DNA from 2 places in the Paenarthrobacter aurescens genome. Region 2 is predicted to be linked to the other one. Evidence: riboswitches for the same ligand, from Rfam matches in the RefSeq annotation. Region 2 holds a riboswitch; the other holds the start of a gene.

Region 1 (5,822 bases), 1.4 Mb from region 2:
GTGGGGCATGTGGCGCAACATATGCGTCCCCAAGCCGTTGCGGATGCGATCCGGAGCTTCGTCACCGCCACCACTGCGCACCGTTAGACACAAAGGCACGACGTCGGCGCCTGGCGTGGGTGCCGCTTGTCCGGTGGGGCTGCTCCCGGCTAGGCTGACGGAGCAAGCGCATTAGTAAGTTTGCTTACGAAAGGGTTGATCGTGACTGACACAAACTCGAATGAAGAGACCCAGGGCTTCGGCGCTACAGGAGCTACCGGCCCCTACGACACGACGTCCGATGCGGACAGCATCCACGAGGACCCGGACATGCGCCAGGATGAGGACGAAGATCCGGCAGCCTCGGCAAACCCGGACCCGCTGGACGGCAACGTCACAGGGTTGGAGCCCGGCGGCGGAGTTCCGCCAGGAGAAACCCCACCCGCCGAAGGCAGCATGAGCAGCGACCAAGGCCACGAAGAGTAACTACGTTGCCAACCCGCTGTTACGTTGCCGGCCAACAACGTAACAGCGGTCTGGCAACGCCCTAGGTAGCGGACAGCTTCAGGATCTCCCCGAGATCGTACGCAACAGGCTCTTCCAGCTGGGAGTACGTGCAGCTCTCAGGGGTCCTGTCCGGCCGCCACCTGCGGAACTGCGTGGTGTGCCGGAACCTGTCGCCCTCCATGTAGTCGTACGCCACTTCGATCACCAGTTCGGGGCGCAGCGGCACAAACGAGAAGTCTTTGCCTGCACTCCACCGGCTTTGGGCGCCGGGCATCCGTGAACCTCCCGCGGCTTCGTCCTGCTTGGCCCACTCACCCCAAGGGTGCTCGCTGAGTTCAATCCGGTAGGGCTCCAGTTCCGCCACCAAGGCCTCGCGCTTGGCCATGGGGAACGAGGCCACCACCCCCACGTGATGCAGCAGGCCAGTGTCGTCATGGAGGCCCAGCAGCATGGAGCCCACAACCTTCGCGGTCTTGTGCCAGCGGAATCCCGCCACCACGCAATCTGCCGTTCGCTCGTGTTTGGTCTTGAACATGACGCGCTTGTTGGGCTGATAGGCCCCATCCAGCGGCTTGGACAGCACTCCGTCCAGGCCGGCACCCTCCAACTGCACAAACCACTCCTGCGCCCGCTCCAAGTCGGTTACCGCCGGAGTTACGTAGACCGGCGGCTCCGCTTTGGCGAGCGCGCGTTCCAGGATGTTCCTTCGCTCGGAGAACGGCTTGTCCATGAGGTTCTCATCGCCAAGGGCGAGGATGTCGAAGGCAACCATGGATGCAGGGGTCTTCTCTGCGAGCATCCGCACCCGGCTGTCGGCGGGGTGGATCCGCTGCTGGAGCACCTCGAACTCAAGCCGGTTTCCCTCGATCAGGATGATCTCGCCGTCGATCACGCACTTGTCCGGCAGGTTCTTCCTAAGGGCCGCCACTACTTCGGGAAAGTAGCGGGTCATCGGCTTCTCGTTCCGGCTTCCAAGGATGATCTCGTCGCCATCCTTGAAGACGATGGTCCGGAACCCGTCCCATTTGGGCTCGTAGTGCCCAACATCAGGGATGGCCGGAACGGATTTGGCGAGCATGGGCGAGACGGGTGGCATCACGGGCAGGTCCATAGACAATGTCTACCTGCCACTGCACGCCGAAGCTAGTGTTAGGCCATGGATATCTTGCTCGTGTTGGCCGCAGTGTTGGGCGTTCCGGCCTTGCTGGCGGCGCTCTGGTACTGGTCTTCACGGCACAACAAGCGAGGGAACGTTCGGCGGGGAGCTACCGGGGGCATGCTGGGGGTAGTGGATGAGATCTTTCGGCCGGAGACCCATCAGGCAGTGCAGATCCAGAAGATTCAGCAGGAGTTGCCTGCGCCCGCACCGGCCCCGAAGCCTAAGTCATAGAACCCTGCCGCTTGGGCCGCCGTACCGCCCGTTACATTAATGTGACTTTACTTTCCGGCTCATGTACCGTCGTAGGGCGACCCGAATCTCCGCTGGGCCGCTTCCGGATTGACGCCGAGCTCTGCCGCAATCCGGGATCCGCCAGACCCGCGGCAGAGGCGGGGGACCCACAGTTCCCGGGCTTGGATTCCAAGTCCTCGGGGTGAAGCCGCTACGGCGGCCGGACGGCCTCGTCCGAACCCGACAGCTAACCTCGAAGGCGTTGAGAGGCAACAACCATGTCCCCAACCATGGATCAGCCGCGCCGCGCCCACACTGAAGGCGAGCGCACCAAGCCAACCGGACGCCGTCGGGCCCAACCCAGCGGATCCCTTGCCGGCGCGCCGGCAGACTCCGCCGCTCCGCTTCGGGCACCGGACAGCCCCGGCTCTGTAAATACAAGCACGACGCCGGACCTCGCCACCGCTGCCATGTCCCCTATGGCGGCGTCCCCTACTGCGCCGTCCCCTACTCGGGCGCAACTTCGCGCGGCCGAGCGTGAGCGTGCTGCCCAGGCAGTGATCGCACCTGACGCATCCTCCTCTGAAGCGGCACAGAAAAGGCACGAACCAGCCACTACAGCCCTACCCACCATCACGGGCAGCGTTGTTGAAACGCCCCCTGCACCCCGGGCGTCCACTACCCCGGGCCCGCCAACCGCTGCCATCCCCATTGTTCCTCCAGCGGAAATTGTTCCTCCAGCGGTGACTTTGCCGTCAGAGGAGACTGTGCCGTCAGCGGTGAACCCGGGCTCGCCGGAGTTCAGCACCCAGGAAACCGCCACTGCGGCCATTCCCGTAGTGCAGCCAGCAGCACCGGAACCCGCAACCGCAGCCATTCCCGTTGTTGCAGGCCCTGAGGAACTGACCCCGCACACTGAGTCCACCCGCACTGAATCTCCGCGCGGCAAGTCCCCCGCGCAGGTTGCCGCGGCGGCCACAGCCTCGGCGTCGTTGGCTAGCCGCAAGGACGTGCGGAAGCAGGCTGCCGAAACCAGCAGGCCCAGCTTCGGCTCCGCGGCCTCGTTCAGCCGTGAACCGCAGGCCGCCCTCCGGAAAGCTGCGTCGGTCAAACAAATGAGCCAGCGCATGGCAGTGGTTGCTGGCGCCCTCGGCCTTGTGCTGACGGCGGGTGCGTTGGGGCCGGCGCTTGGCCTTCCCTTCTTTGGCCAGGAAACCCCGGCGCAGGAAGCCAGTGGAAGCGACGGCCGAACCTCGGGCTCGGCCATGCCAGGGCCCAAGGCTTCCTACACCAAGACCTCCTCACCTCTGGCCTCCACTCCTTCTGCCACATCAGGGGCAACGGCGTCCTCGGAAGCCGGCCAACCCGCAACCATTGCGGAGGCACCCGGGGCGGTGTCGCCGTCGTCGGCTCCTACCCCGCAGGTTTCGCTCGCGGACCCGGTGTGGGTTCCATCAGCGGCGCCGTCCGCGGTCCCGGCAGTTCCCGGCAACACCAGCCCGGCACCCACTCAGCCTGCGCCGGCTCCGAGCGAAGTGCCGTCGGACACCATCACAACTCCGCCCGCACCGACGCCCACCGTCACACCCACCCCGACTCCCACGGTCACACCAACACCGTCGCCCACCCCGACCCCCACGGGTACTGCGACGCCAACGTCCAAGCCGAAGCCAGGTAAGCCCACGGCTGCCTCGGCTCCGGCGCCCAGCGGATCGGCGTTTCAGGACATCCTGGATGCCGCACAGAAGGTCCTCGGTTGAGCACGCGCCTGCCCCGGACCTCCGCCCACACGGGGTGGCATAGCCGCTACTGCAGCAGCAGCCGGAGTGCCATGTTCCGTCGGCGGATAGGACGTTGGAGCTGCCAGCGCTTGCGGCGCTCCTAAGCAGGCAGGGCATCCCAGGCAGGGGCACCCCAGGCAGGGGCAGCGACAACTGAGGAGGCGGGCACCCGGACGGATGGCCGCCTCCTGTTGTTTGCCGCGGCCATGTCGCCTTAGATCCGCGGGCGCACAGCCCAGCGCTTCGCCTTCAGGGCGGCATGAAGTTCGAGCCGGATTGCGCCGCTCAATGGATCAGCGCCAATGAGCTGCCGTATCCGCCCCAGCCGGTTGTAGATGCTGCTTCTGTGGAGGTGAAGTTTGGCGGCGACGTCCTGAACAGAACCGTCATTGTCATAGAGGAGTTCCAGGACGGGCAGCAATTCGCCGTTTTTGTCGTGATCCTCAAGGGCCTGAAAATGCACGGATCCTGTGTCATCCCAACCTCCGGGGGCCACCAGGCGATCGAAGAGTTGATACACACCAACTGTCCGGCTGTCCACGAGTTCGCCCAAGGGTTGGTCCACGGCGGCCGCTTGCGCCGCAACCTTCGACTGCCGATAAGCGCCCGCCAGTTGCCGGATGACATTGAACGGCTCACTGATCCCCAGGATCACCCTGTCCACCTTGCGTCCTGCACGTTTTGCAAGCTCCAGCTGATAGTGCACCAGCACCTGCGCGTGGTCCGCCCTGCCGCCCGACTCACGGAACAGGACCACCGAATGCGTCTCCGTTCCGGCACTGAACAAGGCCGCGTTGACGCCGATGGTGGACTGCAGCGCCGCTGATCGGTGCGTCAAGGTAGCGGCAATGGGGTCGACGTCGGACCGCGCGCCTTCAGGGTCCAGGATGGTCACCAGTTGCCACGGACCGCGGCCTTGGATTTCCTTCCACCCGGCAACGGCGGCCACAGCGTTCGATTCGCCGCCGCAGGCTGACAGGAATTCCTGTTCTCGCCGTCTCCGGAACTCAGATTCGGCCGTGTTGGAATCCAGGAGCAAGCCCGCCAGGAGGTCCAGCTCGTCACGGACGCCGGGCAGTTCGGCGAGTATCGCCGTCGCGCTTTGTTCTTCAAGGTCCAACTGCACCCACAAGTACCCCACGCGGAAACCGCGGACCAAAAGGGGTACGCAGACGCGGCCCAACATGCCGAGGTCATCGTTGGCGGGCACCACCACGGGTCGCACGGCCGTGGAAATGCCGTGTGCCAGTTGCCAGGCGCTGACGTCGCTGGGAACCCGCTTGCTCAGGAGGAAGTTCACGCGGACGCGGTCTGCGTGGGATTGGTTGGAACTGTAGGCGAGCAGAACGCCGTCGAGGTCTTCCAGGGACAGTCCCCGGCCCAGCTTCAGTGCCACGCGCTCAACAATCTCTTCCACGTCCTGCTGCATGGGGAAAGCGTACCAACAGCAGGCGACACTTGACGCTCCAAGCCTCGACAATTGTCGAGCCAGCGCGCAGAAGATCCTTGTGTTTGCGCGGTTCACGCCAGGGCAGGTCCGGCACTCCATGTCGCCTGCCTCACAGCCGGATCTATTCTGGAATCACAGCCCAGCACACATTTTTCGGCCGAACAGGCCGCCAACGATGGAGCCCACAGATGATCATCGGTGTCCCCAAAGAAATCAAGAACAACGAGTTCCGCGTAGCCATCACGGCAGCGGGCGTCCACGAATTCCGCACCCACGGACACAGCGTTCTGGTGGAGCGCGGCGCAGGCCTCGGCTCGGGCATCACCGATGAGGAATACTCGATCGCCGGCGCCGAAATCGTCAACGAAGCTGACGACGTCTGGGCACGCGCTGACATGGTCATGAAGGTCAAGGAACCCATCGCGGCCGAGTACCACCGCTTCCGCAAGGGCCTCATCCTCTTCACCTACCTGCACCTCGCCGCAGAGCCCGAGCTCACCGCAGAGCTCATCAACTCCGGCGTCACGGCAATCGCCTACGAAACCGTGCAGGAAGGCCGCACCCTTCCGCTGCTCGCCCCGATGTCCGAGGTCGCGGGCCGCCTCTCCGTCGTGGTCGGCGCTTCCTCCCTGATGGCTCCGGCCGGCGGCAAGGGCGTCCTTCTGGGCGGCGTACCGGGCGTCCGTCCGGCCAAGGTTGTTGTCCTCGGCGCAGG
Region 2 (5,822 bases):
TTATTACCGCCAGCGGTTCATATCCAGCATTCAGAACGAGTGTGCGCATGCACGTACCTCTTCACGGCCGCACCCGTCAGGGGCACGAGGGCCGGCTGCCCTCTGCATGTACGGGCTGTGGATCGACAACATAAGGGTAAGCACTTATATGCCGTATCAACGAATTTTTCTGTCGTTTCGCTCACAGTGTCGGCAAGAATTCATGCGCGGTTAAAGCAGAACACCCCGCTGGCCGGAGCCTGCGGGGTGTTCTGAAGAAGATGGATCAGCCGTTGACGCGGATGAAAACCGGGCCGGAGCCTACGTTGACGCTGAACAGTGCCGTGGTGGAACCGTTCCATCCACCGTGGACAGCCTGGCCGTTGCCAACGTAAACAGCGATGTGGGCCTGTCCGGCCAAACCACCGTTTGCGTAGTAGGCGAGGTCACCGGGCTGGGCTTCTGCTGCACTGACGGTGCGGCCCAGGGACAGGTAGCCTGCAGGCCAGTCGTGGAAGTTGATGCCCACTGCTGCCAGGGAGTTGGTAACCAGCATGGTGCAGTCCTGGGTGACGCCAAGCTGGGCGTAGGCAGCTGCAGCGATGGATGCTCCGAGCCCACTGGAAGCTGCAGGAGCTGCTGGAGCCGGAGCGGGAGTTGCGTTGCTGACGGCGACCGTGGCGTTTGCTGCCGGGGCAGCCTTGGCGGCAACCGTGGTTGCTTCCTTGGCTTCAACCTTTGCAGGGGCTTCTTCCACTACAACGGGAGGCGGGGCTTCAACGGTGGTGACCACGGGGCGCTCGTAAGAGATAGCCACAGTGGAGTCTGCGGCAATGGTGGCCTGGGCTACAGACTGAACGTCCAGGGCAGACGTGGACGTCGATTCACGATCAACATTGGTGTCCGCAGCGTTTGCCGCGATGCCGCTGGTCAGGACCAGGCCCGAAGCTGCGGCGATCACTGCTGCCTGGCGGCCAACGCCACCGGCGTTGGAGCTGACAGCCTTGGCAATGACGGCGAGCGAGCTGGTCTTAGGGGCCTCAGCGCGGTGCCGTGCAAGCTTGTTTGCACTGGTCATGATTTTTCTCTTTTCGTATCCGAGTGCAGTTGGGGTGCACGCGGGTAGTGGGTTGGCCGGCATTGTGGGCATGCCGCCCCACCCCGAACCGGGTTATTTCTAGCGGAGGGTGTAGAACGAGGAGGTGCCGGTGGAAGCTACGGAGTGCAGCAGCGTTCCCTGACCGGGGTTCAAAGCGCTGATCATCATGCCGTTGCCGACGTAGATGCCCACGTGGGCTCCGCCGTTCTGCATGACGAGGTCGCCGGGAGAAGGAGTGCTGGTGGGCGTCATGGCCGTCCAGGCGTTCACGCGGGGAATGCTGATGCCTGCCTGTGCGTAAACCCACTGGGTGAAGCCGGAGCAATCCCAACCGTTAGGCGTTGTTCCGCCCCAAACGTAGGGAGAGCCGATTCCGGTGTAGGCAATAGCCGCCAGGCCGGAAGCAGCTGCGCTGGCAGCCGGGTCCTTGGCCTCGGAAGACTTCGCCGTAACGGCTTCAGGAGCTTCCTCAGTGGTGGACGCGGCGCGTTCGGTTACCTGAACTGCGCGCTGTACTACCTTGGGGGCTTCCTGGGTGGCAACAGTGGGGCTCTCGAAAGAGACGGTGGCTGTTGGCTCTGCAGTGACCACTGCAGTAGCTACCAGCTGTTGGGTGCTGGAGGCTTCGGTCTTGGAAAGCTCGGCGTCCACTGCCTGTGCGGGCAATCCGGCGGTGAGGACGAGGCCTGAAGCTGCGGCCAGAACAACGGCCTGACGGCCCATGGTTCCGGCGTTGGAGGAAACAGCTTTTGAAAGCGTGTTCAACGGGTTCGTACGAACCGTTTGGGCGCGATGGCGCGCAGGGGTAGTGCGTGATGACACGTAGGTAGCCTCTCCCAATGCCTGCGAGGTGAGCTGTCGGATTCGGATGGGAGTCATCCGGCCGCGCGGCTTTCAAAGAAAGTTTTGCGACTTAACCCCAAGGCCTTCTTGCGAAGACCGGAAGTGGTTCCCCCGCCCCTGCCAGACGATTTTTGCGAACGGACCTTGAGCGGTGGCAGAGCTAGGCAATCCACTCAAGTGCATCGGCCCCCTAAAAAGCCGATGCGCTCTGTACGTTATAACAGTTCACCGCGAATGTCACATTCAGGTCACGGGGCGTCCTGCACATGCGAGAGACGACCATCAACTTCGTTTAGAGCCAGCCCATGGGGTCTACAACTTCGCCGTTGACCTGAACCTCAAAGTGGAGGTGGCAGCCGGTGGAAGCGCCCGTGGTGCCGCTCAGCGCGACGGTGTCGCCACGGTTAACGGTCTGCCCTACCTGGACAGTGAAGGACGAGAGGTGGTTGTACGTGGTTTCCAGGCCGTTTCCGTGATCGATGACCACGCGGTTGCCTCCGCCGTACTCGTGCCATCCGGCGAAAGTGACCTTGCCGGTGGCTGCTGCGTGAACCGCGGTGCCACACTGGGCTACGAAGTCCTGGCCGCGGTGGAAGTCACCGGCGCCGCCGGTCAAGGGGCTGATGCGGTAGCCGAACGGGGAAGCCGTGGCGAGCGTATCAAGGGGGCTGGCCATGGTGCCTACGGATGACGCGCGCTGGATGCTCTCGGCCGATTGGGCGCTGAGCAGTTGCTTCAGCTTTCCATCGGGGTCAGCGGCAGTGGCGACGGCGGCCCGGCTGAAGTCGATCTTGGCCGACGCTGCAGCGGAGACCTCGGGCTGGCTACCGGCAGGAGCGGCAACAGCAAGGGCGGATTCGGTTTGGCCCGATTCCGAAGTGGCCATGACGGGGCTGGTGGCGGGCAGACCGACAGTGAGGGCAAGTCCGGTGGCGGCAAGCGCAACACCGGCCTTCTGCCCTACGCCGCTGGCAGCGGCGAAGTCGGCAACCTGGCGCAACGGGCTCTTACGGCGGCGCACCTGACGCTCGGTGTCGCGTGGCCGGATCTCCGTTACGACGGTGGCTGGCCGCAGCTCAGCAGCGGGGCCCGACGCGCGGCGACGGCCCCTGACGTTCTGCGATGTCAAACTCTGTTCCTCTCTCAAAAGCCTGCGAAGTTAGCTGTCGGATTCGGGTCAGAGAGTACAAAGACCCGGTCCGCACGAAGCGCTCACGGCACACAGGTATCCCAAGAGGGACTTGAATACGTGGGCACTTCTGCTGCGGACTTCACCCCAAGGCTGCTTCTTTAGACAGCCGCTTGTGGTTCCCCCGCCTCTGCCAGTGGTGGATGACACACCTGATCCGCTGGCAGAGCTCGGCTCCGGATCAGGTAACGCTTTGGTATCAGCGCTAGTAGATAACTATAGGGGATTAAGGCCTTCGGTAATAAATTCGTTATCAACAGGAACGCGCTCAGCGCAGAAGGCCCTTATCATCATTTGCAGAAAACCGCAGGTCACACGCGCTGGAAACAGCCAAAAGTGAGGTTTGACACGGCAGCGTACAGCTCTGGTCAGTTGAGAGAGACAAACACGTGCGCGGCAACTTCCGGAGGAAGCTCCAAAGCGCCTTCAATGCCGGGAACCCGGACGGAGATGTACTCGCCAACGCGTTCCAGGGAAACACTGGCTCCAGGGCGGATCCCGCCTTCGTCCAGCTGGGTGAGGAGCTCCGGCTCCACCTGGATGGGTTCGGCGAGTCGGCTGACCACCACGCGGGAATCAGTGGCATATCCGTCCATGGCCTGCAGCAGGTTCACATCCAGCCGCGGGAAAGGCTGGCTGGCAAGGCCACCCAGCGCCTCAAGCCCGGGGATGGGGTTGCCGTACGGAGACTCCGTGGGATGTTCCAAAAGTTCATAGAGGCGGCGCTCCACGCGCTCACTCATCACATGTTCCCAGCGGCAGGCTTCATCGTGCACGTAGGCCCAATCCAGCCCGATCACGTCGGCCAGCAAGCGCTCTGCAAGGCGGTGCTTGCGCATGACTTCGGTGGCGCGCTTCCGGCCCGTTTCCGTCAGTTCCAAGTGGCGATCGTTGGACACAATCACCAGGCCATCGCGCTCCATGCGTCCGATGGTTTGGGAAACAGTGGGTCCGGAGTGCCGCAGCCGCTCGGCGATGCGGGCCCGGAGAGCCACAATGTTTTCTTCTTCAAGCTCCAAAATGGTCCGAAGATACATCTCAGTGGTATCGATCAGATCCGTCATCCAGCTCAGCTCTCCTCGAACGCAGTTCCTTGCGTAATTTCCACCGTACCGCGTCCTTGGCCAGGGTGGCGGATGTGCACCGCCGTCCTGGCGAACGCCAACCCCCAGCCTAGCTTATTTGGAATTACTCTGGATAATTCCGGTCGCATTCGGTGGGACCACATTCCACGTGGCGGACTATGACGGCGGCAGGTTCCTGCGCTTGGGCCGTGTCAGGCAGAATTGGGGGTGTCGAAGGGGCAGTTGATGCCCCATGCCACCTCCCATCTCTAGCCCGACACCCATTGGAGCGCCACGTGAGCGACAACAGCATCACCATTCCTGCCGACCTGCTGCCCAAGGACGGACGCTTCGGCGCTGGACCGTCCAAGGTTCGCCCGGAACAGATCGAGGCGTTGTCTGCAGCATCGTCCACCATCCTTGGCACCTCCCACCGCCAGGCTCCTGTGAAGAACCTCGTGGGTTCTGTTCGTGAAGGACTCAGCCAGTTCTTCCGTGCTCCGGACGGCTACGAGGTAGTCCTGGGCGTCGGCGGCTCAACAGCGTTTTGGGATGTAGCTGCGTTCGGCTTGGTGGAGAAGAAGGCACAGCACCTGTCCTTCGGTGAGTTCGGCTCCAAGTTCGCCGCCGCCACCAACAAGGCTCCCTTCCTTGATGCTTCATCCATCATCAAGGCCGAGCCCGGCACCCGGCCGGTGGCTCAGGCCGAAGCCGGCGTGGACGTCTATGCATGGCCGCAGAACGAAACGTCAACCGGCGTGGCCGCTCCGGTAAAGCGCGTCCAGGGTGCTGACGAAGGTTCCCTGGTCCTGGTTGACGCCACCTCGGCAGCGGGCGGGCTGGACGTTGACGTTTCCGAGTCGGACGTCTACTACTTCGCCCCCCAAAAGAACTTCGCCTCCGACGGTGGACTGTGGCTGGGCCTCTTCTCCCCCGCCGCCTTGGAGCGCGCCGCACGCATCAAAGCCAGCGGGCGGTGGATCCCGGACTTCCTGGACCTGCAGACCGCCATTGATAACTCCAAGCTGAACCAGACTTACAACACGCCCTCGCTGTCCACCTTGGTAACCCTGGACGCTCAGGTGCAGTGGCTCAACAGCAACGGCGGCCTGGACTTCGCCAGCAAGCGCACGGCGGATTCCGCCAACCGCATTTACTCCTGGGCCGAGGCCTCGGAGTACGCAACGCCTTTCGTCGCCAAGGCCGAAGACCGCTCCAACGTCATTGCCACCATCGACTTCGACGACTCCATTGACGCCGCAGCAATCGCCAAAGTCCTGCGCGCCAACGGCGTGGTGGACACCGAGCCGTACCGCAAGCTCGGCCGCAACCAGCTCCGCATTGCCACGTTCGTCGCCATTGAGCCGGACGACGTTTCCGCGCTGCTCACCAGCATCGACTACGTGGTGGGCCAACTGAAGAAGTAGCACCGCAGAGTGACGTCGGCGCCGTTCGGGGACATCCCGGACGGCGCCGCTGTTTAAGCCACCGCCGCTTGAGGCGGGTTACGCTCCCTGCCGGCGTGCGCCGTCGTCGTCGTCAGTGTCCGGAGGCGAAAGCAGCGATTCCACCCGGAAATGCTTCAGCCCGCGGGCCCGGCGGTCAAAACGCAGCCGCAGCTGCTTCGCGCGGATAATCCAGAGCAACC

Evidence for each region. Region 2 has a riboswitch for cyclic di-AMP ahead of ABI796_RS04900 (M23 family metallopeptidase). Riboswitches for the same ligand answer to the same signal wherever they lie in the genome.
Region 1: linked by a shared signal. The riboswitch ahead of ABI796_RS18660 (hypothetical protein) and the one ahead of ABI796_RS04900 (M23 family metallopeptidase) in region 2 are both predicted to bind cyclic di-AMP.

The regions. Positions count from the first base shown of each region.
Region 1 covers NZ_CP157456.1:4,021,731-4,027,552, forward strand. Annotated here, with positions in the region: gene ABI796_RS18640 (alpha/beta fold hydrolase) at 1-87, shown strand, start outside; gene ABI796_RS18645 (DUF6480 family protein) at 202-465, shown strand; gene ABI796_RS18650 (ATP-dependent DNA ligase) at 527-1,597, opposite strand; gene ABI796_RS18655 (hypothetical protein) at 1,643-1,876, shown strand; cyclic di-AMP (ydaO/yuaA leader) riboswitch at 2,006-2,152, shown strand; gene ABI796_RS18660 (hypothetical protein) at 2,155-3,636, shown strand; gene ABI796_RS18665 (CdaR family transcriptional regulator) at 3,872-5,086, opposite strand; gene ald (alanine dehydrogenase) at 5,296-5,822, shown strand, end outside.
Region 2 covers NZ_CP157456.1:1,018,716-1,024,537, reverse strand. Annotated here, with positions in the region: gene ABI796_RS04915 (HNH endonuclease) at 1-49, opposite strand, end outside; gene ABI796_RS04910 (NlpC/P60 family protein) at 266-1,057, opposite strand; gene ABI796_RS04905 (C40 family peptidase) at 1,157-1,900, opposite strand; cyclic di-AMP (ydaO/yuaA leader) riboswitch at 1,905-2,074, opposite strand; gene ABI796_RS04900 (M23 family metallopeptidase) at 2,214-3,050, opposite strand; cyclic di-AMP (ydaO/yuaA leader) riboswitch at 3,055-3,296, opposite strand; gene ABI796_RS04895 (metal-dependent transcriptional regulator) at 3,479-4,174, opposite strand; gene serC (phosphoserine transaminase) at 4,471-5,601, shown strand; gene ABI796_RS04885 (MFS transporter) at 5,680-5,822, opposite strand, start outside.